Regions from separate parts of the Enterobacter cancerogenus genome, predicted to be linked through region 3. Evidence: predicted binding sites of a transcription regulator. Region 3 holds the regulator's gene; each other region holds the start of a gene.

Region 1 (7,385 bases), 1.5 Mb from region 3:
GATGTTCACCAGTTGCGTGGTGGTGGCGTTGGTGTATTCCCAGTTCAGGTTGCCGGTCAGGCGGTAGCTGAAGTAGTCGGGGATCAGCAGGGCGTGCGCCGCCTTTGCGGCCAGTTCCGGCTGCTGTTCGACCAGGGCGCGCAGCTGATACAGGGTGTTAAACGGCAGGAACTGAATGCCGCTGCGCCCGTAGATCGTCTCTTTACCCAGCTGGGCGATGGCATGCGCCATGACGCCGTCGGTACGGCTGTCGCGGTAAGAGACGGGTAGGCCGACGCGTTCGCCAGCGTCGTCCAGCAGGACGTAATCCACGCCCCAGGTATCAATTCCGATGCTGTCGATACGGATGCCGTCATTGCAGACACTCTCAAGCCCGGTACGGATTGCCGCCTCCAGGCCGTCAATGTCCCAGGTATCAAAGCCGTCCCGCTTTTGCAGACAGTTGGCAAAACGGTGCATTTCGCGAAGCGAAAGCGTGCGCTGGCTACGGTCCCAGGTCGCCAGCATTACGCGGCCGCTGGATGCGCCTAAATCGACAGCCACACAATGGCGAAAAGTCATGGTCACGTCCTTTCTCAAGTCATTAGCGGTGAGTGTAAGAAAGGGAAGAAAAAGGCACCTTCTCGCCAGTGACAGGGCAAATCGCGCGCTGGCAAGAAAGCAAAGGTGAACGTGAGGCAGTTCACAGTTTCCAGTAATGACGGGGTTTTCAGGCAGTGTGACGCTTACCGCATTTCCCGATCTTTCCGCCCGTTTCTTGAAAAACGGACAGCTTTTGCGAGGTTTGCTGCTGAAAATTTAAGGTGCGTGCGCCGGGCCTTAATTACTATTTTGAGAACTTTTCTCATTGGTGGGGGCCGTTATGACCGTACTACACAGCGTGGATTTTTTTCCTTCGGGCGGATCGCCTGTCGCGATTGAGCCACGGCTCCCGCAGGCAGCGTTTCCGGAACATCATCATGATTTCCATGAGATTGTGATTGTTGAGCACGGCACGGGCATTCACGTCTTCAACGGCCAGCCGTACACCATCAGCGGTGGCACGGTCTGCTTTGTACGCGATCACGACCGGCATTTATACGAACATACCGACAACCTGTGCCTGACCAACGTGCTGTATCGCTCGCCGGATGCGTTCCAGTTTTTGTCCGGGCTTAATCAGCTTTTGCCCCAGGAGAAAGACGGGCACTATCCGTCGCACTGGCGGGTTAATCAGTCCACGTTGCAGCAGGTGCGCCAGCTGGTGAGCCAGATGGAGCAGAGCGAGGAGGGGCTGGAGACGCACGTTGTTGCCACGCGTGAACTTCTGTTTATGCAACTGCTGGTGCTGCTGCGCCGCAGTAGCCTGGTGGAGGGGCTGGAAAATAACGCTGCGCGCCTTAACCAGCTGATGGCCTGGCTGGAAGATCACTTTGCTGAGGATATCTGCTGGGAAACGCTGGCGGATGATTTCTCGCTGTCGCTGCGTACCCTGCACCGCCAGCTGAAGCAGCACACCGGGCTGACCCCACAGCGCTATCTTAACCGCCTGCGTTTAATCAAGGCCCGGCATCTGCTGCGCCACACGGATGAAAGCGTCACGGACATCGCTTATCGTTGCGGTTTCGGCGACAGTAACCACTTTTCGACGCTGTTTCGCCGTGAATTCAGCTGGTCGCCGCGCGACATTCGCCAGGGCAAGGACGCGTCGCTTCAGTAACGCGAGGGCAATCACCGTTTTTTCGCCGCAAAAAGGCTAATAATGTCAGGTTATTCGCCCGTGAGGTTGTGGTGTGGCTGCTCAGTTAATTCTTCGCAAAGATGATTTTTTTGCCTCCGCAGGCCAGGCCGTTGCGGTGGCCGATCGCTATCCGCAAAACGTCTTTGCCGAACACACGCATGAATTTTGCGAGCTGGTGCTGGTGTGGCGGGGCAACGGCCTGCACGTCCTTAACGACCGGCCTTACCGCATTACGCGCGGGGATCTGTTTTACATTCGCGCCGAGGACAAACACTCCTACGCCTCGGTGAACGACCTGGTGTTGCAGAACGTCATCTACTGCCCGGACAGGCTCAAACTCAACGTCGACTGGGCCGCAAACATTCCGGGGTTTGTTGATGCGAAGGGCGCACCGCACTGGCGCTTAAGCAGCAACGGCATGACCCAGGTCCGGCAGGTGATTTCCCAGCTTGAACAGGAGAGCCTGAAAAACGATCCCGAGGCTAACCAGATGGCGGAGCTGCTCTTTGCCCAGCTGGTAATGACCCTCAAGCGCTATCGTTATGCTACCGACAACCCCTCCGCCACCACTCAGGAGGCGCTGCTTGATAAGCTCATCACCCAACTTGCGGGCAGCCTGAACAAGAGTTTCGTGCTGGAAAAGTTCTGCGAGCAGGAGCAGTGCAGCGAACGCGCGTTACGCCAGCAGTTCCGCACCCAGACCGGGATGACGGTGAACCACTATCTGCGCCAGCTGCGCATCTGCCACGCTCAGTATTTGCTCCAGCATACGGAGCTGATGGTGAGTGAAGTGGCGATGCGCTGCGGCTTTGAGGACAGCAACTACTTTTCGGTGGTGTTTAACCGCGAGGTGGGGATGACGCCGGTACAGTGGCGTCATCGTAGTCGAAAGGCGGCGTGATCAGTTCGCCATGCCGAGGCCAACAATGTTGGCGGCGATAATAATCACCACGCAGCCGAGGCTCAGCACGCCCACCGGACGACGCCCGGCGTTGTTCCACTCCTTCAGCACCAGCCCCACCAGGCCGCCGCACAGCACGTAGAAGCTCATGTGCAGCATCCAGCTCATGTAATCGTACTGCGCCGGAATGCTGGCGTGGCCCCAGGCGTAGAAGAAGAACTGCAGATACCACATCAGCCCACCCAACGCGGAGAGCAGCACGTTGGTTACGATCAGCGGTTTTGCCAGCGAGAAGTCGGCTTTTACCGACAGGTTCTTCACTTTTGCCAGACGAATAAAGCAGAAGCCCAGGTTGACCAGCGCGCCGCCGCCCATGATCACCACGTAGCTTGGCAGGGCAACGTACAGCGGGTCGACGCCCAGCGCGGCGGCGGCTTCGTGCATCGGTTTGGCGGCGTTCATGGCGAAGGACATACCGGCGGAGAAGATGCCGCACATTACCGCCAGCAGCAGCCCTTTCTTCAGGTTGAAGTCCTCGGCTTTGATGCCCATCTTGCGCTCTTTAAGCTGGCCCGCGCGGGTCACGATGCCTACGCCGATCACCGCGACCAGCACGCCCAGCAGCGTCATGCGCCCGCCTTCGGTATTGATCAGCACGTCGAAATTGCCGTTGAGGATTGGCGTCATCAGGGTGCCGACAATCAGCGTAATGCCAATCGCGATGCCGATACCCATCGACATGCCGAGGTAGCGCATGGTGAGGCCATAGTTGATGTTGCCGATGCCCCACATCGCGCCAAACAGGAAGACCGGCAGCAGGGTAGAGGCGCTGAAGGAGGAGAAATAGCCCCAGAAATCGGGCAGGAGCATGGCGCTGATGGTCCACGGCAAAATCAGCCATGACACCGTACCGCCGACGGACCACATGGTTTCCCATGACCAATGTTTAACCTTTTTAAACGGGGCATAGAAACAGGCTGCACTGGCTGCGCCTATCAAATGCCAGAAAATACCCATCGTAATCGCATGATTCATTTTTACATCCTCATCGTTTTTATAGTCGGTGGCTGCCCGCCGACTTGATGAGTGTAAAAATTAGGCGGTTTGGGAACCTTCAGAAGGTTGCCGCACTTTTGTTCAGGATGGCAATCAGCACGTTAACCGCGTGAGCAGACTCACAATTTCGCGATGAGAGGGAAAATGAATAACCTTATAAAAACTACGGCATTGATAATCATTTTCAATATCATTTAATTAACTATAATGAACCAACTGCTTACGCGGCATTAACAGCTGTGCCGCCCGACACTAATGGAGAGGATTATGAGTTATACACTGCCATCCCTGCCGTATGCCTACGACGCACTGGAACCGCATTTCGACAAGCAGACGATGGAAATCCATCACACTAAACACCACCAGACCTACGTGAACAACGCCAACGCTGCGCTGGAAAGCCTGCCAGAGTTCGCTAGCCTGCCGGTTGAAGAGCTGATCACCAAACTGGACCAGCTGCCAGCAGACAAGAAAACCGTTCTGCGTAACAACGCAGGCGGCCACGCTAACCACAGCCTGTTCTGGAAAGGCCTGAAAACCGGTACCACCCTGCAGGGCGACCTGAAAGCGGCTATCGAGCGCGACTTCGGTTCCGTAGACAACTTCAAAGCGGAATTCGAGAAAGCCGCTGCGACCCGTTTCGGCTCTGGCTGGGCGTGGCTGGTCCTGAAAGGTGACAAACTGGCGGTGGTTTCTACCGCAAACCAGGACTCCCCGCTGATGGGTGAAGCGATCTCTGGCGCATCCGGTTTCCCAATCCTGGGCCTGGACGTTTGGGAACACGCTTACTACCTGAAGTTCCAGAACCGTCGTCCAGACTACATCAAAGCCTTCTGGGACGTGGTGAACTGGGACGAAGCTGCAGCACGTTTCGCTGCGAAAAAATAAGGTTGCATTGACGCCTGTGAGAAGCGAGTCTGATGACTCGCTTTTTTTGTATCTGAAGGAGTAGAGATGCACTACCCGGTCAACGTGTTTACAGGCAAGGTAACGGAATACGAAGGCAGCCGCCCGAGCGCCATCGCCAAAGTGCAGGTTGACGGCGAGTTGAGCCTCACCGAGCGCGGTCTCGTGGGCGATGAGCAGGCCGAAAAGAAAATTCACGGCGGGCCGGAGCGCGCGCTGTGCCACTATCCGCGCGAGCATTATGCTTACTGGATGAGTGAATTCCCCGAGCAGGCGGAGCGCTTCGTCGCACCCGCCTTTGGCGAGAACCTCTCTACCGAGGGGCTGACCGAGCAAAACGTCTTTATCGGCGATATCTTCCGCTGGGGCGATGCCCTGATTCAGGTGACGCAGCCGCGCTCGCCGTGCTTCAAGCTGAACTACCATTTTGGCATTGAAGATATGTCCGCCCGGCTGCAAAGCGCCGGTAAAACCGGCTGGCTCTACCGCGTGGTGCTGGCGGGGAACGTTTCGGCGGATGCCCCGCTGGCGCTCGTTTCACGCGTGAGTGATGTGTCGGTGTACGACGCCTGCGCGATCGCCTGGCATATGCCCTTTGACGATGAGCAATATCATCGCCTGCTGTCAGCGGCAGGGCTATCGACAAGCTGGACCAGAACGATGCAAAAGCGGCGTTTAAGCAACAAAATTGAGGATAATTCGCGAAGATTGTGGGGAAGATAATCCCTTCTGGCGAAATGCAGGCCGGGTAAGGCGAAGCCGCCACCCGGCTTTTTTGTTGGCATCTTGCGTGAATTTGCCCGGTGGCGCTGCGCTTACCGGGCCTACAAAACGAACAGCTACGAACGCTTATACAACGGCAGCCACAGCGTTAACCGCAGTCCACCCAGCGGGCTGTCGTCGGCTTTCACCCAGCCACGATGCTGCTGCATGGCGGTTTCAACAATCGCCAGCCCCAGCCCCGTGCCGCCGGATTCGCGGTCGCGCGCCTCGTCGGTACGGTAGAACGGACGGAAAATCTGTTCGCGATCTTCCGGACTCACGCCCGGGCCGTCGTCGTCCACGATGATGGTGATCCCGTCTTTATCCACCGAGAACGCCACCTCAATCTTCGTGTGCGAGTAGCGCAGGGCGTTACGCACGATATTCTCCAGCGCGCTTTCCAGTGCGTTAGGGTTACCGTAAAGCGGCCATGGGCCTGGCGGGAAGTTAACGGTGAACGATTTCCCCATCTGCTCGGCTTCGAATGCCGCGTTATCCAGCACCTCATGCCACAGATGGTTGGCTTTGACCGTTTCGCTCACCAGCGCGTTTTTCTGCTGGTTGCGCGACATCACCAGCAAATCGTTGATCATGCTGTCCAGACGATGCGCTTCGGTTTCAATACGCTCCAGCTCTTTGCTCTCGCCGCTGCGGCGGCGCAACAGCGCGGTGCCAAGCTGCAGTCGCGTGAGCGGGGTGCGCAGTTCGTGGGAGATGTCCGATAGCAGGCGTTGCTGCGCGGTCATCATGCGGTCAAGGGCGCTCACCATCTGGTTAAAACTGGTCCCGGCGGCCAGGAATTCCTGCGGCCCGGCTTCCAGCTCGGGATGTTGTCTCAGGTTGCCCTGAGCCACTTCGTCGGCGGCGTTTTTCAACTTACGTGCCGGTTTCGCCAGGCTCCACGCCAGCCAGAGCAGCAGCGGCGAGCTGAGCAGCATAGTCACAATCAGCAGCAGAAGCGGGCGGTCGAACAGCAGGTTGATGAAATCTGTCTGGGAGCTGCTCGCAGGGCGAATCAGATAGAGCTGATAGTTATCCTCCCCGTCTCTGACGGAGAAAGGCCCTACCATCTCAACCCGGCCATATTTTTTCTTCTGAGGGTGGTCGGCGTTATCCGCCTGGCCAATGAAGTTGCGGATGATCTGCATTTCATTGCGATCGGCCCCAATGACGCGGCCTTCGCTGGTCACCAGCAGAAGACGTTGTCCGGGCGGCGCCCACTTGTCGATAGCGCGAAACAGCCTGCGCCACCACATCAAATCGTTTGGCGGATCGTTTGCCAGCTCGGCTTCGACGTGTTGTTCGATCATCACGCCCTGACGTTGCTCACTGTCGAGAAGCTCCGTCATCTGGCGTGAGTCGAGTTTTGGCAACATCAGTACGAGCATTAAAACCAGTGCCAGCGTCAGCCAGAAGATGGCGAAGATGCGGGCGGTTAAGCTGCCTATCATGAAGCGGAAACCATCAGATAACCGCGACCACGTAGGGTTTTAAACCACGGGTGACCGTCTTTACGCTCCGGTAATTTACGGCGCAGGTTAGAAATATGCATGTCGATGGCGCGGTCAAACGGCGTGAGACGTTTGCCCAGCACTTCCTGACTCAGGTGTTCACGCGATACCACCTGGCCGAGATGCTGCGCCAGCAGATAAAGCAGGGTGAACTCGGTGCCGGTTAATTCCAGCGTCTGGCCGTCAAAGCTGGCTTCCTGACGACCCGGGTTCAGGCTCAGGGAGTCCACTTCCAGCGTCGGCGAGCTGTTGTCCGTATTTTGCTGCTGCTCGCTCCAGTGGGAACGACGCAGGATTGCGCGAATACGGGCCACCAGTTCACGGTCGTTGAACGGTTTCGGTAAATAGTCATCCGCACCCAGCTCAAGGCCAAGGACACGGTCAAGTTCGCTGCCGCGTGCGGTCAGCATGATAACGGGGGTCTGGTGCGTCTGGCGAAGCTCTTTCAGCGTATCAATGCCGTTTTTCTTCGGCATCATAACGTCGAGCAAAAGTAGATCGATGCTGTCATCAAGGAGACTCAGCGCCT
Region 2 (7,385 bases), 1.8 Mb from region 3:
CCACCAGCGCGATATGGAGGCCGTTGACCGGCAATTCAAGGCGAAAGGCATTTTTCAGGTTTCGTTTGCGCAGCCGCGCGTTGAGCCGGTGCTGGGTCGCGGTGGCCTGAACGCGCGTTAATGCTGAGGAAGGGTAACGACACCCGAGCCAGTGGGCGAGCGGACGGCAAAGCAGGTCGCTTTGGTTGTAGCCTCGCCGCCAGTGGCGACGGCGATACAGGGGCACGTTCATGATCATGTCCACGCCTGGTAGCTGGCGCGTGCGTCGCGCCTGTAAAAGCGCCAGCAGCAGCAGACGGGCGAGGGGGCGCGCCAGCGAACTCTGACTGGAAAACTTCAGGGAATGAATCAGACCGCTCAGGGGCGGAACGTAGTGGTCTACTGCCACCAGGGCACACCACGGCGGCGGTTTTTTCAGGCAGCGGCCGCACGGGAGCTGCGGGCTAGTCGCCGGTAAACCACATTGCGGGCAGCCGCTGATACGCCCTTGCAGCGAGCGCGTACAGACAGAACAGATGCCCCATCCGCTCAGCGTAAGCGGCATTCGGCATAGCCAGCACAAGCCGGGCGCTGTTAGCATAGACAACCTCCATGTCAAAAAGAGAACGATAGCTGATGAAGACGCTGTGGTGGCAGACCGTTGGGACGGGAAATTGTCATCTTGTGCTGCTGCACGGATGGGGACTGAACGCCGAAGTGTGGCGTTGCGTAAGTGAGGAACTGGCCTCGCATTTTACACTGCATCTGGTGGATTTGCCCGGCTATGGCCGCAGCAGCGGCTATGGTGCGATGACGCTTGCTGAGATGGCAAACGAGGTCCTGGACGCGGCGCCGCAAAACGCCATCTGGCTGGGCTGGAGCCTGGGCGGGCTGGTGGCGAGCCAGATTGCGCTTACCCATCCCGAACGCGTGCAGGCGCTGGTCACCGTGGCCTCGTCGCCCTGTTTCAGCGCGCATGATGCATGGCCGGGGATCAAACCGGAGGTGTTGGCCGGGTTCCAGCAGCAGTTGAGCGCTGATTTCCAGCGCACGGTGGAGCGTTTTCTGGCGCTACAGACGATGGGCACGGAAACGGCGCGTCAGGATGCGCGTACGCTGAAACAGACCGTGCTCGCTCTGCCGATGCCGGACGTGGCGGTCCTCAACGGCGGGCTGGAAATCCTGAGAACGGTCGATCTGCGTGAACCGCTTGCCTCACTGGCGCTGCCGCACCTGAGGATCTACGGCTATCTTGATGGCCTGGTGCCGCGCAAAGTTGTTCCTCTGCTTGATGCGATTTGGCCGGAAAGTGAATCGCTGGTAGTGGCGAAAGCCGCCCATGCGCCGTTTATCTCTCATCCTGAGGAGATCGTGTCTGCGCTCGTTGCGCTACGTCAACGTGTGGCCTGACTGATTTCTCACCCGCCTGGCAAAAATGCCGCACCGCAACAATACTCAAGGTGTCGTTGCGGTTGTTTTGCCTACGATAATCAAAACAACAATCCTAAGGAGAGTCGGGTTATGAAACTTGTTACAGGTATTGTCACTTCTCTGGTTATTGGGTCTCTGTCATTTGGCGTGTTTGCGGCAGAAGAGCTGCAAAAAGATAAGGTCAAAGAGATGAATCTGACCAAGGTGGGGGAGATCACCACGTCTGACACCACAGCACCGATGGATGCGAAGCGCGAGCTGTCCAAAAAAGCGGATGAGCTGGGCGGAAAATACTACGTGATTACCAGCGCGCAGAAAGACACCAAAAACGTGCATGCTACGGCTGAAGTCTTTAAGTAATACAACAGAGCCGGGCAGTTACGCCCGGCTCTCGCTTAACGCAGCGCCCACCACTCCCTGAGGCAGGCCTTTCCTTCAGGACAGCTTTTGCAACTGCCCGACAGGCAATCGTTCGGCTCTTCCTGAATACGCACGGCTTTCCCCATGGCTTCGAGCCTTTCCAGCATGGCATCGATCATCGGTTGCGGCGTATGCAGGTTGATGCTCAGCTGTTTTGCCTCCATCCGTCCCTGTAATGCCAGTAAATCCCGAACCTGAATTAACGATGCCATGGTGTTCACCTCTTAATGACAGTCGCCAGCCGGGCTGTTGCAGCAGGTAGCGGGGGTTTTACGGGTCGCCAGCAGGTTAACGTCAACGCGGCTACGCGCCCGACGCAGCAGGCCGATCACGACCACGTTGAACAGGATCACCGCCAGAATGCAGACCAGGCTGTAGCGCGGATGCTGGCTGAAGTTAGCCGCCTGATAAAACACCGTCGACAGCGAGTAGGCGATGTTAAGCCCCCACAGTACGGAGAAGCCCATCCAGCCGCGGCTGGATTCACGGGCAATCGCCCCCATCACGGAGATGCACGGAATGTACAGCAGCACGAAGATCAGGTAGCTGTAGGCCGCTGACGCGCTGCCAAACTTCTCGCTCATCACGCCCATGGCACCGGTGGCCATTTCGCCGTCGCCTTTACTGGCTTCGATGGGGTTTGCCAGAACGCTCAGGCTAAAGGTGTCTTTCAGGCTCTGCCAGGTCTCATCCACCGCGCCGAGCAACTCGTCACCGAGGTGAAACTCTGCCGGGTTAAACTCCTGCTCCTGAATGTTTTCAGCGGTGTAGAGGGTGTTGAGCGTACCCACAACCACCTCTTTTGCCATCGCCCCGGTGAACAGGCCCACGGTCGCCTGCCAGTTATCTTCATGCACGCCAATCGGTTTGAACACCGGTGTGATGACGCGGCTGACGGAGGCCAGCGCGGAGTCGTTGATGTTATCTGCCGCTTGTCCGCTCAGGGTAAAACTGTTCAACGCGCTCAGGAAAATACTGACAATCACGATAACTTTACCGGCACGCAGTACGAAGCCTTTCAGGCGCTGCCAGGTCTGGATCACCAGGCTCTTAAGATGCGGCACGTGGTAAACCGGCAGTTCCATCACAAACGGCGACGCTTCACCGCGCATGATGGTGTGTTTGAGCATCAGGCCGGTCAGGATCGCCATCACGATGCCCAGCACGTACAGCGAGAAGACCGCCAGCGCACCCTGCTGGCCAAAAAAGGCCGCCGCAAAGACCGCAAAGATAGCCAGTCGTGCGCCGCAGGACATAAACGGCGCCATCATGATGGTCATCAGACGTTCACGTGGGGCATCGAGCGTGCGCGCGCCCATCACCGACGGGACGTTGCAGCCGAAGCCGACAATCAGCGGTACGAAGGATTTACCCGGCAGGCCCAGCGCCTGCATCAGGCGGTCCATCACGAACGCGGCGCGGGCCATGTAGCCGGAGTCCTCAAGGAAGGAGAGGAACAGGTACATCATGCCAATCTGCGGCACCAGCGGCAGAACGGTATTGATACCGCCGCCCAGGCCCTGGGCGAGGAAGATGGTCAGCCATTCCGGGAAGTGCAGGGTGTAACCCAGCCACTGAATGCCGTGCACGAAGATCGCAACCGATCCGGCGTCGAAAATAGGCTGTAACGCACCGCCGATGTTAATGGCGAGCAGGAACATGAGGTACATCACGAGCAGGAAAACGGGCAGGCCGAGGAAACGATTGAGGACAATTTTATCAATCGCGGCGGTAAAGCGGCTCGGTTCTGCCGTTAACGCGTTGCTGACCACGTCGCAAATGGCCGCGATGGCCTGATAGCGCGCATCCGCGATATGCAGAGCCGGGTCGTCGAGTTCGTCGTTGAGACGCGCCAGCGCAACGTCCAGCTTATCCGCCGCGTTGCCTGCATAGGCGCGGCTGTAAATATCGCCTTCCAGCATCTGCAGGCCGAGCCACTGGCGCTGGCGGGCGGGCAGGGTGCCGTCCATTGCCTGTGCCAGGGCGCTGGCTTCGCGCAGCAGCGGCCGGGCGTAATGCACCAGCTCAACGTCGCTGTTTCCGGTATGACGGTCAATCGCCAGCTTCAGGGCATCAATGCCGCGAGCGCGGGTCGAAACCAGCGGCACCACCGGGCAGCCCAGACGGGCGGAGAGCGCGTCGATATCAATACGCAGATTCTGCTTTTCCGCAATGTCGAGCATGTTGAGCGCGACGATGCAGGGAATGCCCAGCTCAAGCAGCTGCAGCGTCAGGTAGAGGTTACGCTCCAGGTTGGAGGCGTCCACGACGTTAATCAGTAAGTCTGCATCGCCGCTCAAAATATAGTGGCAGGCGATCTGCTCATCGAGCGAGGTTTGCGAAGAGATGGTGGTTAACGAATAGGTGCCGGGCAGGTCAACTAACGTTACCTGATTATCCGTGGTCGTGAATTGACCCTCTTTTCGTTCTACCGTTACGCCTGCCCAGTTCCCCACGCGCTGACGTGCGCCGGTAAGCTGGTTAAATAAGGTTGTCTTGCCGGAATTAGGATTGCCAATTAAGCCAATAGTTAATTTTTTCATTGTAATAGACTCACTGAAACCGCTGGCGTGTTATCGGGATAAGGATTCGACTTCAATTAATGCGAGGTCTTTTTTACGCAATACCAGATTGACGCGTCGGGTTTCGATATGAACGGGATCGCCCAGGGGCGCAACGCGTACGACCTGGAATGACGAGCCGGGGAGCATGCCCAACGACAGCAGCTTCTGCCGATAGGCCGGGCTAATTTCACGGGTAAAACCGGTAATTTTCCATGCACTGTCTGGTGTAAATTGCATAATGCCTGATTCCACGGAAGGTTAAATAATCTACTACAGGATGATAATGAGAATAGTTTTTATCAGCAATAATAAAAATGTGACGGGATGTTGTCGGCGCAATTAATTTCGCGCCAGTTTGACCTTGCTCAATATTAGTGATTTTAAGAAATGAAGCGCAAAAGGGTTATTTGTTAAAGATGTGATAAATAGTGGTGTATATACGGATATACAACCGGTTTCATATTTTTGATAAATGAGTGAGGACTTAATTATTTAATTTTCTGCGATCTGTATGCCGGGCGGCACTGCGTTTGCCCGGCCTACAAAAACTCATGCCCGGTAAACGTCGCGCCACCGGGCGTTTAGTCACTTAGCGCTTCTTACCCATTGCCGCCGCCAGCGCATCCATCATCGCGCTGTTGCCAGCCGGTTGTGCCTCGCGTCCGCGTGGTTTTGCCGCTTTGGTCGCCGGGCGCTGCTGTTCGCGGCCACCGCCGTTGCTGCCACGGCGCGCGTTGGTTTCGCCAGGTTGCTCGTCCAGACGCATGGTCAGGGCGATACGCTTGCGCTGCAGATCCACTTCCAGCACCTTCACCTTCACGATGTCGCCCGCTTTGACCACGGTGTGCGGATCTTCCACGAACTTGTCGGCGAGGGAGGAGATATGGACCAGGCCATCCTGATGCACACCGATATCGACAAACGCACCAAAGTTGGTGACGTTAGTCACTGCGCCTTCCAGCACCATGCCCGGCAGCAGGTCGTTCATGGTTTCGACGCCGTCAGCAAAGGTGGCGGTTTTAAACTCAGGACGCGGATCGCGGCCCGGCTTTTCCAGCTCTTTGATGATGTCCGTCACGGTCGGCACGCCGAACTGTTCGTCGGTGAAATCGACCGCTTTCAGATTACGCAGCGCGCTGTTATCGCCCATCAGATCTTTCAGCGCCTGCTGGGTGGCCGCCAGAATACGTTCCACGACAGGATAGGCTTCCGGGTGAACGGTGGACGCATCCAGCGGGTTGTCGCCATGGTTGATACGCAGGAAGCCCGCGCACTGCTCAAAGGCTTTCGGCCCCAGACGGCTCACCTTCAGGAGCTGCTGGCGGTTCTTGAACTGACCGTTCTCGTCGCGCCAGGCCACAATGTTCTGCGCCATCATGCGGGTTAAGCCCGCTACGCGCGTCAGCAGGGGAACGGAAGCGGTGTTGAGGTCTACGCCGACGGCGTTAACACAGTCTTCTACTACCGCATCCAGCTTGCGTGCCAGCTGCGTCTGGCTCACGTCGTGTTGATACTGGCCCACGCCGATGGATTTCGGGTCTATCTTCACCAGCTCCGCCAGCGGATCCTGCAGACGGCGGGCAATTGAGACGGCACCGCGCAGTGAAACGTCGAGATCCGGGAACTCCTGCGCCGCCAGTTCGGACGCGGAATAAACGGACGCGCCCGCTTCGCTGACGATGACCTTCTGCGCCGTGACTTTCGGGAACTGCTTCTGTACATCCAGGTAGAAACGCTCGGTTTCGCGTGACGCGGTGCCGTTACCGATGGCAACCAGCTCAACGTTGTACTTCTCGCAAAGCGCCGCTACCGCAACAGCCGCTTTGGCTGCCTGGCCGGTATGCGGATAGATGGTGTCGGTCGCGACCAGCTTGCCGGTCCCGTCAACCACCGCCACTTTCACGCCGGTACGCAGGCCCGGATCGAGGCCCATGGTCGCGCGCAGGCCCGCCGGCGCGGCCATCAGCAGGTCGTGCAGGTTACGGGCAAAGACGTTGATCGCCTCGTCTTCCGCACGCTCGCGCACGGTACCCATCAGCTCGGTTTCGAGGTGCATCAGCACCTTAATGCGCCACGTCCAGCTCACCACGCCTTTACGCCAGGCATCTGCCGGGGCGTTGTTCAGGCGCAGGCCGAGGTGGTCGATGATGATCTGCTCGCAGTGGCTCTCTTTTGGCGGCTCGTCGAACTGAGGGTCGGCATTCAGGGAGAGCTGCAATACGCCTTCGTTGCGGCCGCGGAACATGGCCAGCGCGCGGTGCGACGGCGCGGTAGAAATCGGTTCGTGATGGTCGAAGTAGTCGCGAAACTTCGCGCCTTCCTCCTCTTTACCGCTGACAACGGTCGAGACGATGTGGGCATTCTTCCACAGATAATCACGCACTTTGGCGAGCAGCGCCGCGTCTTCAGAGAAGCGCTCCATCAGAATATAGCGTGCGCCATCGAGCGCAGCCTTGGTGTCCGCCACGCCTTTATCGGCGTCGATAAATTTCGCGGCTTCGGTGTCCGGATCGTGAGAGGGGTCGTTCCACAGCAGATCGGCCAGCGGCTCAAGACCTGCTTCGATCGCAATCTGCCCGCGCGTGCGGCGCTTCGGTTTGTACGGTAGATAGAGATCTTCTAATTCGGTTTTGCTGAGGGTGCCGTTAATGGCTTTTTCCAGATCGCTGGTCAGTTTGCCCTGCTCGCCGATGGATTTCAGGATGGCCTGACGTCGGTCTTCCAGCTCGCGCAGGTAGCCCAGGCGGGTCTCCAGATTACGCAGCTGTGTGTCATCCAGACCACCGGTGACTTCCTTACGATAACGTGCAATAAACGGCACGGTGTTCCCTTCATCAAGCAGGCGAACGGCAGCTTCTACCTGTTCGGCTCTGGCCTGAATATCACCCGCAATAATGCGGCAGAGCGACTCTTTCATCATGGCTTTATCATCTGTTGGGTCGAAAAATCAGGGGATAGTTATACGGGCTGACACGAAAAAATGCCAGCCGC
Region 3 (7,385 bases):
GCACGTCATCGCCGGGGCGGGCCACTGGGTTCATGCAGAAAAACCGGAGGCGGTCCTGCGCGCTATCCGCCGCTATCTTACTGATACGGCGAATTGATTAAAAAGAGAGCGACTGGAAGACAGAGGGCTTCCAGTCGTTGGCGTGTCGTTTTCGGTGATGTATGATGGCGCGCTTATCGCCCGGGCATTAACAGGGCGGCTTGTTTTCCCCCGAAGTCTCTGAATCATGGCCAAAGAACAAACGGACCGTACGACACTAGACCTGTTCGCGAATGAGCGTCGCCCGGGACGACCCAAGACGAATCCGCTTTCGCGTGATGAACAGCTGCGTATCAATAAACGCAACCAGCTTAAACGCGATAAAAATCGTGGGCTTAAGCGTGTCGAACTGAAGCTCAACGCTGACGCTGTCGATGCGCTAAACGAGCTGGCCTCCGCCCGTGATATCAGCCGCAGCGAGTTGATTGAAGAGATGCTGCTCGCTCAGCTCAACGCGTTACGCAGCAAGGCATAAGTCTGAAAAACCCCCGTATTTCCCTTTTCATGTAGCACAGAGTGCAGTCCTGCGCGATAGCTGTTTCCGCAGGGTTGCCAGTTCTGCTATTATTGCCCTTATCCGTGGACAAATTGCGCCACCATACCATTAAGTTTCAAGAGGTTATTTTACTCATGGCAATCATCGGCATTTTCTTCGGCAGTGATACCGGCAATACCGAAAACATCGCAAAAAACATTCAAAAACAGCTCGGTAAAGACGTTGCCGATGTACATGACATCGCCAAAAGCAGCAAAGAAGACCTCGAAGGTTATGACATCCTGCTGCTGGGTATACCGACCTGGTACTATGGCGAAGCGCAGTGCGACTGGGACGATTTCTTCCCGACGCTCGAAGAAGTGGACTTCAACGGCAAGCTGGTTGCCCTGTTTGGCTGCGGCGACCAGGAAGACTACGCGGAATACTTCTGTGATGCGCTGGGCACCATCCGCGACATCATTGAGCCACGCGGCGCGGCGATTGTCGGCCACTGGCCAACGGCGGGCTACCACTTTGAAGCGTCCAAAGGCCTGGCAGACGACGATCACTTCGTGGGTCTGGCTATCGACGAAGATCGCCAGCCAGAACTGACCGCTGAGCGTGTCGAAAAATGGGTGAAGCAGGTCCGTGAAGAACTGAACCTCGACGACATTCTTAACGCCTGATTTTCCTGCGGCGCAACTGCGGTTGCGCCCGCATGCCAGGTAAAACCGATTAAATTAATTGCTACAAACTTTTAACTTTTTCGCTCAGACCTGTACAATATCCCCCTGATAAAAAGTGGGCTCCATCGAACAAGTTTGTTGGTGATACCACGTTTTTATAAGCATACTTTGCCTGAGACTTGCAGTTTTCATTTAGCCATGGCAGTTCTATAATGAGACGCATTATCCCAGGTGCATTTTCTGTCACTTCTTCTTTTGAAGTGAAACGTTTAGCAACAGGACAGATTCCGCATGACCGACAACAATACCGCATTAAAGAAGGCTGGCCTGAAAGTAACGCTTCCTCGGTTAAAAATCCTTGAAGTGCTTCAGGGGCCAGACAATCACCATGTCAGTGCGGAAGACCTTTACAAGCGTCTTATCGACATGGGCGAAGAAATTGGGCTGGCAACCGTTTATCGTGTGCTGAACCAGTTTGATGACGCGGGCATTGTTACCCGTCATAATTTCGAAGGCGGTAAATCTGTTTTCGAGCTGACCCAGCAACACCACCACGATCATCTGATCTGCCTCGACTGCGGCAAGGTCATTGAGTTCAGCGATGATTCTATTGAATCACGCCAGCGTGAAATTGCCGCGCGCCACGGTATCCGTCTGACTAACCACAGCCTGTACCTGTATGGACACTGTGCGGAAGGCGATTGCCGCGAAGATGAGCACGCGCACGACGCGAAATAAGCAAACTTTCATACTCTGAGCCAGCCGCAAGGTTGGCTTTTTTTTGCCTTAAAAAGCCCGGTGGCGCTGCGCTTACCGGGCCTACGGGCGATGACACCTCTGTAGGTTCGGTAAGCGCAGCGCCACCGGGCGTCAAACAGCGCTATTGGTTATTATTACGAATTTCCTGCCAGATCTTATCGCAACGCTTCTCGACTTCCTGATCGTTACCGGTTTGACGCGCCTGAATACAGGCCTGGTAATCCATCACGCGGACATTCTCCTGCGTCGCGAACTGCTCATGCGCTTTCTCTTTCTTCAGCACATTCAGCACGCTCTGGCAGGCTTCAACTTTCTCCGGCGAGCCTTGCGCGGTATTGATACAGGCGCTGTAGGCCTCTTTCAGACGCGAATCTTCTTTCGGGGCCTGAGGCTGCGCACAGGCCACCAGCCCTGTTGCCAGCATCGCGACCATGACTACTTTTCTTTTCATCTGCCGTCTCCGTTTCGGCGGGCCACGCCCGCCGGGGTTTCATCAGAAAATAGTGAATGGCGCGATGACCATGAATTTCACGTCACGTTCATCCTGGAAGATGTTGCCGTAACCGCCCGCATAGCTTGGGATATCGGAGTGGTTGTCATACTGCGTGAAGTGCAGTTTGAACATGGTGCCCTTGGCACGCCCGTCCTGCAGGGTGTAGCTCGCATCCAGACTGTAGGAGGACTCTTTCAGGCGGTAATTAGGATCGTAGTACGCATCCGGGGTTGCCATATCAGCAGGCTTCGCGTCCCACGCGTAAGCATAAGAAGCACCGACCGCCCAGCCTGGCAGATTCCAGTTTTTCAGGTCATACATTGCACCGAAGAAGACGGCTTTTTCACCGTCGGCGTTGAAGTCAGAGCGGTTATCCCACCAGATATCCAGACGACCGTTTGATGATGCATAAGTTGGGGTCATACGCTGCAGGAAGTAACCCTGCTGCCCTTCCGCCTTCACCCACGTCCCTTCCAGACGCAGGTCAACCTGGCCCACCTTGTAACCGAAGGTCAGCGCCTGCAGCCATGCGGTACCGTCGTAGATATCGTTAACGGTGCCGTTGCTGGCTTTATCACGCGTGCCATAGAACTGATAGCTGGTGCTCAGCGGGCTGCCCACAACGTCGAATTTGTAGCTGGCTTTCGCGAAATACTGATCGATATAGCCTTCAGCCTGTCCGAAGGCGGCTTCCAGTACCAGGTCGTTTTTGAAGTCATACTTCGCACCCAGGGAGTGGAGGTAGTCCACTTTAGTGGTTTTATCGTTCTGGTAGAACTTATCCATCTCAATGTGCCACGGCGCTTTGTATTCGTTGGTCCACATATAGGAGAAGCTCAGCGCCCCGGCATCGCCGTAGTCAAAATTGGCCCCCGCTTCTGCGCCCTGATAGGTACCCGGCATGAAGCTCCAGTGTGGGGCTAACAGCGTCTGTCCGGTTGGCTGAATATAACCTGCGCGCGCCCATACCGGGCCGTATTTGAATTTCGCCGCAGCCTTATAGAGGCTTATGCCGCTCTTATCCCCGGACCAGTCTTCGTCATAGGCTTTATTGCTGGAGGAGAATGCGATTTCGTTCGGGTGACCGCTGTCGCCGTTTTCCGCCATTTCAATTGCGGTAAACGCCGCAATATCCAGGCCAAACATATCCGCGGCATAACCCGACTGGAAGTCCAGGTTGGCGTTCCAGGTGGAGTGAGAAAGGTTGGTTTTGTATTTGTCTTCAGTGACGTCTTTACGGTCACGCTCACGCTGCCAGTAATAAATTCCGCCCGTGAGGGTTGAATCATCAATGAAACCTTCTGCTTTAGCCTCTGGCGCAATCACCAGGCCCGACATTGCTGTCACACCGGCAATAGCCAGCGCCAGCGCACTACGTTTGCCACTGAACGTACGCATAGATTATTCCTCTTTGACGAATTAAAAACGCCTGAACGGCGAAAAATATAAAAGACCTAATGGTCAGGGGTAGTTAGAAATACCCTCGAATTAACTACCGTCTTTAGGTTATTTTTCGCGACGCGAATTATCAATGCTTTTTCGTGGGCAAAACTCAGGATTATGACGAAGTGCACATAATTAGTAGTGCTTTGTAACATTTACGCCGAAGCGAGTAATGGCGGGGGGAAGCGCGATTTTTCAATGGCTAAGGGTTAAAAAACCTGTCTGTTAATTCCTCTTTACTGTTTTAGGGTATATACAAACTTTATTAAAAAAAATAAGTAGCACCGCATTGACCAGTTATTTTGACTTCCCTTATTAAAAGCGTTCTTTAATGGCATGATCATTAAATAAAAAAACGCCGCAATTAGCGGCGTTTGTTTCTCATTGACCAGTGCAGCGATATTATTCGCCGATTTTGGCCCAGGTATCGCGCAGACCGACAGTACGGTTAAATACCGGTTTTTCCGCAGTGCTGTAGCGGCTGTCCAGGCAGAAGTAACCCTCACGTTCAAACTGGAACGCTTTGCTGGTTTGTGCGGCTTTCAGCGACGGTTCGGCAAAGCCCTGCTTGATCACCAGTGATTCCGGGTTAATCGTTGACAGGAAGTCTTCCGCAGCGCCTGGGTTAGGCACGCTGAACAGACGGTCATACAGGCGGAACTCAACCGGCAGCGCGTGCGATGCGCTCACCCAGTGGATAACGCCCTTCACTTTACGGCCATCCGCCGGGTCTTTACTCAGCGTTTCGGCATCGTAAGAGCAGAAGATGGTGGTGATGTTGCCTTCCGCGTCTTTTTCAACGCGCTCGGCTTTAATCACGTACGCATTACGCAGACGGACTTCTTTGCCCAGCACCAGACGCTTGTACTGCTTGTTGGCTTCTTCGCGGAAATCCGCGCGATCGATCCAAATCTCACCGCTAAACGGCACATCACGTGTGCCCATTTCAGGCTTGCTCGGATGGTTCGGCATCGTCACCATCTCGCTCTCGCCCTGCGGGTAGTTTTCGATAACCAGTTTAACCGGGTCGATCACCGCCATCGCGCGCGGAGCGTTTTCGTTCAGATCTTCACGGATGCAGGATTCCAGAGAGGCAATCTCAATGGTGTTGTCCTGTTTGGTCACACCAATACGTTTGCAGAACTCGCGGATAGAGGCAGAGGTGTAACCCCGGCGGCGCAGACCAGAGATGGTCGGCATACGCGGGTCATCCCAGCCTTCTACATGCTTGTCGGTTACCAGCAGGTTCAGCTTACGCTTGGACATCACCGTGTATTCCAGATTCAGACGAGAGAACTCGTACTGACGCGGGTGCACAGGGATGGTGATGTTATCCAGCACCCAGTCGTACAGACGACGGTTGTCCTGGAACTCGAGAGTACACAGGGAGTGCGTAATGCCTTCCAGCGCATCGCTGATGCAGTGGGTGAAGTCGTACATCGGGTAGATGCACCACTTGTTCCCGGTCTGGTGGTGTTCCGCGAACTTAATGCGGTACAGCACCGGGTCGCGCATGACGATGAATGGCGAGGCCATATCGATTTTGGCACGCAGACAGGCCTTGCCTTCTTCGAAGCCACCGGCACGCATTTTTTCAAACAGCGCCAGGTTCTCTTCTACGCTGCGGTCGCGGTACGGGCTGTTTTTACCCGGTGCGGTGAGCGAGCCGCGGTATTCACGGATTTCGTCAGCAGAGAGCTCATCCACATATGCCAGACCTTTATTGATCAGCTCAACCGCATAGGCGAACAGCTGATCAAAATAGTTAGAGGAGTAGCAGATATCGCCCGACCAGTTGAAGCCCAGCCATTGCACGTCGTTCTTGATGGACTCAACGTATTCGATGTCTTCTTTTGCAGGGTTAGTGTCATCGAAACGCAGGTTGCACTGTCCCTGGTAGTCTTGTGCGATACCAAAGTTCAGGCAGATAGATTTCGCGTGGCCGATGTGCAGGTAGCCGTTTGGCTCCGGCGGGAAACGCGTATGAACCGTGGTGTGCTTACCACTGGCCAGATCTTCATCAATGATCTGACGAATAAAGTTACTCGGGCGGGCTTCTGCCTCACTCATCGTGGATTCCTCAAAGCATAAACAACGTATAACGGCATATGATCTTATAAGCCGGACGTAGTGACAACCTTTAAAACGTCTATTCAGAATAAAATAATGGGGACAATAACCGCAAAAAAAAGCGGCGGAGGTTATCCCCCCGCCGCTTAAGGCATGACTCTACTCAGGAGCGATTACTTGCCTTTAATCTCATACAGTGGGGTTTGGCCCGCAACGACCTGACCTTTCGCCTGAATGACCAGGCCGCTGAAGTCGTCGATGTTGCTGCAAACCACCGGGCTAATCATCGAGCGCGCATTGGCGTTCAGGTAGTCCAGATCCATTTCCAGAATCGGTTGGCCTGCGACCACTTCAGCCCCCTCTTCCACCAGGCGAGTAAAGCCCTGGCCGTTCAGCGCCACGGTATCGATACCCATGTGGACAACGATCTCCGCGCCGTTTTCGGTCTCAAGACAGAACGCGTGGTTGGTGTTGAAGATTTTCACGATAGTACCAGCTGCCGGAGACACCACGGTTTTTTCCGTTGGTTTAACAGCGACACCGTCACCGACCGCTTTGCTGGCGAACGCTTCGTCTGGCACCTGCTCAATCGCTACCACTTCACCGGTCACCGGAGAGACCAGGGCAGCGATGGTTACCGCATTTGGCACAGCCTGCGGTTTCACCACCGGAGCGTCAGCCACTGGCGCGCTATCCGTTGAGGCGGCAGCTACCGGCCCACGGGCAACCACTTTTTTCATTTCATCGCCGATAGATTCGGCTTTCGCACCCACGATAACCTGGATGGTTTGTTTGTTCAGTTTCACCACACCAGACGCACCCAGGCGTTTGCACATTGCATCGCTGACGCGCGCGGAGTCGGCCACGGTCAGGCGCAGACGGGTAATACAGGCATCAATGGCTTTCAGGTTATCGGTACCACCCACAGCGGCAACGTAGTTGGTTGCCAGCTGGGTTAAACCTTCTTCGGTATTGCTGTTTGCTTCACTGGTCACAACGTCGTCTTTGGTATCTTCGCGGCCCGGCGTCTTCAGGTTAAACATACGAATAACCGCGCTGAACAGAACGAAGTAGATAACGAAGAAGATCAGGCCCATCACCACCAGCATCCAGACGTTGCTGCTTGCCGCCGGCAGGTTGTACATCAACACATAGTCGATGGCGCCTGCTGAGAAGGAGAAGCCAGCGTGGATACCCAGAAGGGTGGCAACGAACAGGCTGATACCGGTCAGGATAGCGTGCATGAGATACAGCAGCGGAGCCAGGAACATGAACAGGAATTCCAGTGGCTCGGTTACGCCGGTCAGGAAGGCCGTAATCGCAACGGACAACAGCATACCGCCAACCATTGGGCGACGCGCTTTCGGCGCAGCCAGGTACATTGCCAGCGCAGCACCAGGCAGACCAAACATCATGATAG
Region 4 (7,385 bases), 1.3 Mb from region 3:
GCAATTAACTGCGCATCAAACCAGAAACGGCCCCAGCCGCCCATATCCAGCTCAATCTGCGAGAAACGCATTCCTTCGACCAGCCCGTCAGGCGCAGGGGTATCCATCAACGCGCCCATGCCGCCCAGCGACAGATCGAACAGACGGAAGCGGAACTCTTTTTTGTCCGGCATTTTGGCTTTGCAAAAAAAGGCGGGATGGAGCGGGGCGTGGATACGAAAGTATTCCCGGCGCTGCACAAACCAGAGGTTATCCGGAATCGAAGAGACAAACGCGGGCAGGCCCTGATACTCGCTCAGCTCAAGACGCGGTAAAACAAACTCCACCTTCGCGCCCTGGGTTTCAGCCAGCACCGAGACCTTTTCCGCGCGCAGTGCGGCACGGTTCTCGTACTCCTGGCTGCCCAGATCGACCACCAGGCGTTCTGCCGACGCGTCCAGAATATTGCTAATGAACTGACCAGAAGGCCAGCTGATGCGCAGCGGCACCTTCCCTTTTTGCAGGTCGCGTAATATCCCTAACACAGCCAGCGGATTTTGTTTCAGGAACTGCTCACTGTAATTACTCACGCCAGATGGCTCCTCGATGTGTGACAGACTGTCTGTGGGTTATCGGCAGCCTGGGGTGAAACTTAATACAAACCGATGAGATTTTTTCACTGCAAGGGCAATTTAAGTCGGTGAGATGAAAACGGTTTTATGACGGTGACCTATAATCAGGATAGCTGCGCGGAGGGTTTTCTGCGCGTGCGTTAAACCTGAAAGAGGGTATCGCTATGGGTATCATCGCCTGGATTATTTTTGGTCTTATTGCCGGTGCAATCGCTAAGCTGCTCATGCCGGGTAACGATGGTGGCGGATTTATTCTGACCTGCGTGCTCGGGGTCATCGGCGCGGTTGTGGGCGGTTGGCTGGCGACGATGTTTGGCCTGGGTGGCAGCATCAGCGGTTTCAACCTGCACAGTTTCCTGGTGGCCGTCGTGGGCGCCATTGTCGTGCTCGTGGTCTTCAGATTGCTCAGACGGGCATAATCCTGCTAAACACGGCTCTCTTCGGAGGGCCGTTTTTTTTGCGGCTATCTTGATTTGCAAATTGAAATGATAATAATTGTCGTTCCTAATATCATTTATAATAATGAACACACTATGAACACCTCACGTTTCGCGTTTTGTGCGTTGGCAGGAGCCGTAGCGCTGGCATTGCAGGGACCGGCATTTGCCGAAGAGTCAACGATAGTCGTGACCGGGACAGAAGAGGGAAGTTCCCTTCCGGCCTGGACCAACAGTGCGACCAAATCTGCGGTCGCCGAAAGCAAAACGCCGCAGGTGATTAACACCCTTTCCGCCGAGGAGATCGCGCAGCGTCATGCCAACTCGGTGAACGAAATCCTGCGCTATGCCCCGGGCGTGTCGACTGAAGTGCGCGGTAACACCTCGTACATGAGTGAATACAAGATCCGCGGCTTTACGGTTGAGCAGGAGTTTTATAATGGCCTGCAGCTGCCGTACAACGTGACCGGGAATACCAAGGCACGTATCGACCCCCTGTTGATTGAGAGCGTCGACATTCTCAAAGGCCCCTCATCCGTGCTTTACGGCGGCGGATCGCCGGGTGGGCTGGTGAATATCCAGAGCAAAAAACCGCAGAAAGCGGCGAAAACCGAGCTGGGTTTCAACACCGGAAACCGCAACCTGAAAGAGGGCTACCTTGACTCGACCGGGCAAATCGCCGACAGCGACTGGAACTACCGTCTGCTGGGCAAAGCCACGGAAAACGATGACCAGCCGCACACCACGCGCTATGAAAACTATCTGGTCGCCCCTTCCGTCACCTGGCAGCCCGACAGCAAAACGCGCCTTACGCTGGATGCGATCGCGCAAAATACCCCAAGCCTGTCACCTTCTAACCCGCTACCGCTGTCGTTCCTGCGCTCGAAATACGCCGATCGCCGGGCCTATGCGGGGGATGAATGGGCGGGATTCAAACAGCGCCAGTGGATGCTGGGCTTCAGTTTCGAACATGAGTTTGACAGCGGCTGGGGGTTCAACCAGAAAGCCCGCTACTTTGATGTCGACACCCATCAGCGCAGCGTCTACGCCACGGGCACCGGCAGCGAAGTTTATCAACTCAACCGCTTCGCCTATACCACGGACGAAGATCTGCAAAGTTTTAACATCGATAACCAGGTAACCAAAACCGTTGCCCTTGGTGAGTGGAAACATCACCTGCTGGCGGGCTTTGACTACCAGAAGCTGAACTCACACTTCCACTATCGTTACGCCTCGGCCACGCCGGGTATCGACATGCGCAACCCTGACTATGCGCAGATCGGTAAGGATGCGCTGGGGCTGTATACCGCGCAGAAAAACCGCCTGAGCTATCAGCAGAACGGCTATTACCTGCAGGACCAGGTGGAATTTGGCGGGTTAAATCTGCTCGGTAGCCTGCGCTATGACGACTATCGTTCGGTCAATACCAACTACATGCAAAACGGCGACAAGGCCTGGGTATCTCAGGACCGCGTCACCAAACGTCTGGGCGCGCTTTACGCCTTTGAAAATGGTCTCTCGCCGTTCATCAGCTATTCGGAAGGCTTTGCGCCGGTGTCGCCGCAGGGCACGCTCCTGGCCAAAGACGTTAAGCCGACCACCAGTAAGCAGGTGGAAGGTGGGGTGAAATACCTTCTGGCAGAATATGCCACCACCTTTACTGCCTCGGTATTTAACATCCGTCAGAAAAATGTCGTCACCAGCGATCCGGGCTTCCTGAACTATCGCCAGACCGGTGAAGTGGAATCGAAGGGGGCGGAGCTGTCCGTCATCAGTCGTCCGACGGATAACCTGACGCTGATTGCCAACTATGCCTACACCCATGCCATCAATACCGAAGATGATAAATTCCAGGGCAAACGCCCGACGCAGGTTCCGGAGAATGCGTTCAATCTGTGGGGGGATTATACCCTCGACAGTTCGCCGCTGAGAGGGCTGACGCTGGGGGCCGGGGCACGCTATACCGGGCCGATGGAAATCTCCCAGAGTAACGATGCGGGCAAACTGGGGGGCACCACGCAGTACGATCTTGCCGCGTCGTATCGCATGGGTGAAGCGTTCCCGTCGCTGGCGGGGTTAACCCTAAAAGCCAGCGCGCAAAACATTACCAATAAAGAGACCTTAACCTGCTACGACGCAACCAACTGCTGGATTGGTCGTGACCGTATCTGGCAGGTAGGGGCTAGCTACAGCTTCTGAAAAAAGCCCGGTGGCGCGAGGGCGCTTCCCGGGCCAACAGATTCAATGTAGGCCGGGTCACGCGTAGCCGCCACCCGGCAATGCTCACTTACTGTGCCGACGCCTTCACCGGCGTCACATCATCATTTGCCGCAGGGCGATTCTCCGGCACGCTATCGCAAGGCTTCTCTTTCGGACACACCAGATCCAGCATCTTCAGCGTCACGCCGTTACTCCAGCCAAAGCCATCCTGCAGCGGATATTCCCCGCCGCCGCCGCCCATGCCGGTAGAGGAGACATCATATTTCTCGACCAGCTTCTGCTCACGATCGTAGGTGTGCTGCACGTTTTTCAGGAAGCGCCAGGTCACGTCCATCGCCACTTTATCCTGACCGTAGTTCTGTAAACCTTCAACGGCAACCCACTGGAGCGGCGCCCAGCCGTTCGGCGCGTCCCACTGCTGGCCGCTGTTGATGGTGGTGGTGGAGATACCGCCCGGTTTCAGCAGGCGCGATGAGGCCGCTGCTGCAACCTTGTCGGCGCGATCCTGTGCTGCAGCTTTAACATACAGCGGGAAGAGCGCTGCCGCCGTCAGCTGATTACGGACCTTTTTGGTTTTCAGATCGTAATCCGCGTACCACCCCTCTTTTTCATTCCAGAGGTGGCTTTCCATCGCTTTTTGCCGGGCGTTAGCCAGGGCGTCATATTTGCTGGCGCCGGCGGTATCGCCGTCCTCCTGGCTTGCCCGGGCCAGCAGTTTTTCCATTTTGAACATCAATGCGTTCAGGTCAACCGGCACAATGCTGGTGGTGCGGATGGTGCCAAGCTTTTTCGGATCGTCCATCCAGCGGGAGCTGAAATCCCAGCCTGAGGCGGCGGCGGAACGCAGATCGCGGTAAATCTCGGTGGCCGGGCGGTCAGGATTGTTTTTGGCGGTGGTCACGTCATCCAGCCAGGATTCCGGGCGTGGCGTATCGTTATCGTCCCAGTAGCGGTTGAGGATCGCCCCGTCATCCAGTTTTACCACCCGCTTGTTGGCGCTGCCCGGTTGCAGGGCATCCACCCCCTCCATCCAGTAGGCATACTCTTTTTCCATCTGTGGGCGATACTTCTTCAGCGCGTCGCTGTCATGGGTCGCCAGCAGTTCGACCATCAGTGAGAAGAACGGCGGCTGGGAGCGGCTCAGATAGTAGCTGCGGTTGCCGTTCGGGATATGGCCCCATGTGTCGATTTCGTAAGCGAAATTGTCCACCATGTCGCTGATTTTGTCCCAGTGGCCGCTCTCCGCCAGGCCAAGCATGGTGAAATAGCTGTCCCAGTAGTAGACCTCGCGGAAACGTCCGCCGGGCACGACGTAGGGCTTTGGCAGCGGGAGAAGGGAATCCCATTGACTGGCCTTATCGGTGGTGCGGGTCAGCACCGACCACAGGCCATCAATGTGCTCACGTAAATTTTGACCAGCAGGCGGAACATACTTTTCACCTTCCGTCGGCAGGGTAAAGTTCATCTCCACAAAGTGGCGCAGATCGAACCCGGACTGGGTGTGTTGCATCCGGTAGTCCGCCAGGATCATCAGCGGGTCGCTTTTTGGCACCGCATCGGCAAAGGTCTTTTGATCGGGGAACAGTTTTGCGCTTTGCACATCGTTAAAAAGGGGGCCAAGCATGACATCGGGGGAGCTTTTTTCATGTGTGGTTTGCTCCTCTGCATAGCCGCTCACGGTAAAACCGAGTAGCGCGGCGCCCAATGTCAGGGGCAAAAGCGCAGGGTGTAAAGTACGAGGTCTTATCATCGGTGCATCTCCTGTATTCGCTGGGCAGCGTGTCCACTGCCGTCAATCACTTGAAAACCTTAGACGAATATTGCCCGCTTCGCGTGTTGGATATCCCATTTTTCGCACAACCAGACAATTTACCGCACCGTTCAGCCTCGCCTGGGCGTTTTAATATTAAATTGGTGAATGAATAATTATTTTTTATAGATTTATTTAGTGATATACAAAAGAGTACGAAATATAAATCAGACTTATAGAAATTAATGCGGATAATAATGTGAGTTGACAGGCTTTTTCACCGTTAATAAGGCCGGAAACGCTCAGTGACGATCACATAAACTAAAAATCATAATAACAAAACCAAAAAACATAATAGCGTTGCCCGGGGTATTTGTACGAAATGTGGAGGCTCAACCTTTTGGGTATTCACTTTTATTATCAGGATGGATTCTATGAGATTAAAAAAACGGGTTATCCTCATGGGCGCGCTTTATTCAGGCTCATTGTTCGCGGCGCAGCCGACAACAAGTATTGAAGACAAACTGGCGCAGCTGGAAGCGCAAATTCAGGAGCTTAAGCAACAGCAGCAGGCGGCGGCATCCCAGGCCACCCGCGTGGTCGTGCAATCCGAAGAACCCGTAAACAAGGCGGAACCGCCAAAACTGACGTTATCTGGCTACGGCGATATTAAATTTTACGGTGACGTCGAACTTAATATGGATGCCGCCAGTAAAACCGGCAGTCTGACCTCTATTAGACGTAGCGCGAATAGCGACTGGGCACCCGGGGATAATGAGCGATGGGATATTAATGGCCGTATTTTACTCGGCTTTGACGGCTACCGGAAAATGGATAACGGAAATTACGCGGGCTTTTCCGTTCAGCCTCTCGGTGATTTAGCCGGGCAAATGTACCTCGATGATGCCGCGTTTTACTTTGGTCAGCAAAATGACTGGGAGATAAAAGTCGGGCGTTTTGAAGCCTACGATATGTTCCCGCTCAATCAGGATACCTTCGTTGAATATTCAGGCAACACCGCAGACGATCTCTACAGTGACGGATACGGCTATATCTACATGCTGAAAGAGGGGCGTGGGCGTGCCGACAGCGGCGGTAATTTCATGCTGAGCAAGACCCAGGATAACTGGTATTTCGAGCTCAACACGCTGCTGAAAGACGGCAGCGATCTGTTTGTCGACCAGCGTTATCACGGGGCTGAGCTTGAAAACGATAAAAATGTGGCCTACATCCGCCCGGTTATCGCCTGGCAGAACGGTCCATTCTCAACTGCGATAGCCATGGAATCTAACCTGGTGAATAACGCCTATGGCTATCGCGACAGCAGCGGTCAATGGATCGATCAATCCGATCGTACCGGTTACGGTTTTACAATGACCTGGGATGGGCTCAAAACGGATGCGGAAAACGGCGTTGTGGTCAACCTCAACACGGCCTACCTGGATGCTGCGGACGAAACAGATTTCACCAGCGCCATCAACGGGCTGTGGCGTAACGTTGAGCTGGGCTACATCTATGCACACAATGAGATCGACCAATTCAACACCTCAACGTTCGACGCCGAGTGCGAGAACGACTGCTGGATCACCGATCCGGGAGAATATGACATTCATACCATCCATGCGTCATATCTGATCCCTAACGTGATGAAGATGAAGAATTTCAATATCTACCTCGGGGCCTATGCGTCATGGGTTAACGCCACTCCGAAAGAGGGCGACGCCAATAACGATGAGCGCTACGGCGGTCGCGTTCGCTTCAAATACTACTTCTGATAATGCCTGCGGTCAGGCTTCTTCCGGGGCCTGACTGCTGTCCCGCAGCGTGCCCGGCGCATGGCCGACAATCCGCTTAAATGCCCGGCTAAATGCTGCCAGCGAGCCGTAACCAAGACGCAGCGCCACCGTTTCAATGGGCTGATGTTCGTGGCGGATGTACTGAATCGCCAGCCGCATTCTCAGCTCGCTCAGGTATTTCGCCGGGGTCGTTCCCGTGGCGGCCAGGAAACGTTCCGCAAATACCGAGCGGGACGTTCCGGCCTCTTTTGCCAGCTCCGCCACGCTCCAGTTCACGCCGGGCTGCTGATGCATGGCGTAAATCGCCCGGCTCAGACGCGGATCCCGTAAGACCTGCACCCAGCCAGTGGCCTTTCCGCATCCGGCTTCAACCCAGCCGCGCACGATCAGCGCCGCTACCACGTCGGCAAGGCGCGCGAGGATCCCGGCGAAACCGACCTGCCGGGTCATGGATTCACGCTCCATGGCCGCCAGCAGAGGGTGGATCTCCGGCCAGGTCGACATCAACCGGCTCACCATCATCACCTCCGGCATCGCTTTGATCAGCGGCTGCATCCCGCCCAGCTCAAAA

What was found. Region 3 encodes Fur, which represses iron uptake genes when iron is present. Its sites were predicted from a motif close to ATAATAATGAGAACNACTATCAA; they were not measured.
Region 1: the regulator Fur is predicted to act here: its motif matches at 3,849-3,871, upstream of sodA (superoxide dismutase [Mn]).
Region 2: the regulator Fur is predicted to act here: its motif matches at 4,672-4,694, upstream of feoA (ferrous iron transporter A).
Region 4: the regulator Fur is predicted to act here: its motif matches at 1,103-1,125, upstream of I6L58_RS22570 (TonB-dependent siderophore receptor).

Annotation. Positions count from the first base shown of each region.
Region 1 covers NZ_CP077290.1:2,790,198-2,797,582, forward strand. The annotation lists gene rhaB (rhamnulokinase) at 1-561, opposite strand, end outside; gene rhaS (HTH-type transcriptional activator RhaS) at 863-1,699, shown strand; gene rhaR (HTH-type transcriptional activator RhaR) at 1,773-2,621, shown strand; gene rhaT (L-rhamnose/proton symporter RhaT) at 2,622-3,656, opposite strand; gene sodA (superoxide dismutase [Mn]) at 3,945-4,565, shown strand; gene yiiM (6-hydroxyaminopurine reductase) at 4,632-5,306, shown strand; gene cpxA (envelope stress sensor histidine kinase CpxA) at 5,423-6,796, opposite strand; gene cpxR (envelope stress response regulator transcription factor CpxR) at 6,793-7,385, opposite strand, start outside.
Region 2 covers NZ_CP077290.1:3,069,596-3,076,980, forward strand. The annotation lists gene gntX (DNA utilization protein GntX) at 1-580, opposite strand, end outside; gene bioH (pimeloyl-ACP methyl ester esterase BioH) at 616-1,389, shown strand; gene I6L58_RS14415 (YdgH/BhsA/McbA-like domain containing protein) at 1,501-1,770, shown strand; gene feoC ([Fe-S]-dependent transcriptional repressor FeoC) at 1,806-2,042, opposite strand; gene feoB (Fe(2+) transporter permease subunit FeoB) at 2,055-4,373, opposite strand; gene feoA (ferrous iron transporter A) at 4,404-4,631, opposite strand; gene I6L58_RS14435 (Tex family protein) at 4,984-7,314, opposite strand.
Region 3 covers NZ_CP077290.1:1,277,225-1,284,609, forward strand. The annotation lists gene ybfF (esterase) at 1-97, shown strand, start outside; gene ybfE (LexA regulated protein) at 227-514, shown strand; gene fldA (flavodoxin FldA) at 670-1,200, shown strand; gene fur (ferric iron uptake transcriptional regulator) at 1,492-1,938, shown strand; gene chiQ (ChiQ/YbfN family lipoprotein) at 2,081-2,410, opposite strand; gene chiP (chitoporin ChiP) at 2,453-3,850, opposite strand; gene glnS (glutamine--tRNA ligase) at 4,298-5,965, opposite strand; gene nagE (PTS N-acetyl glucosamine transporter subunit IIABC) at 6,139-7,385, opposite strand, start outside.
Region 4 covers NZ_CP077290.1:4,758,513-4,765,897, forward strand. The annotation lists gene ycgR (flagellar brake protein YcgR) at 1-569, opposite strand, end outside; gene I6L58_RS22565 (GlsB/YeaQ/YmgE family stress response membrane protein) at 776-1,030, shown strand; gene I6L58_RS22570 (TonB-dependent siderophore receptor) at 1,145-3,247, shown strand; gene I6L58_RS22575 (alpha,alpha-trehalase) at 3,336-5,018, opposite strand; gene I6L58_RS22580 (carbohydrate porin) at 5,453-6,793, shown strand; gene I6L58_RS22585 (AraC family transcriptional regulator) at 6,806-7,385, opposite strand, start outside.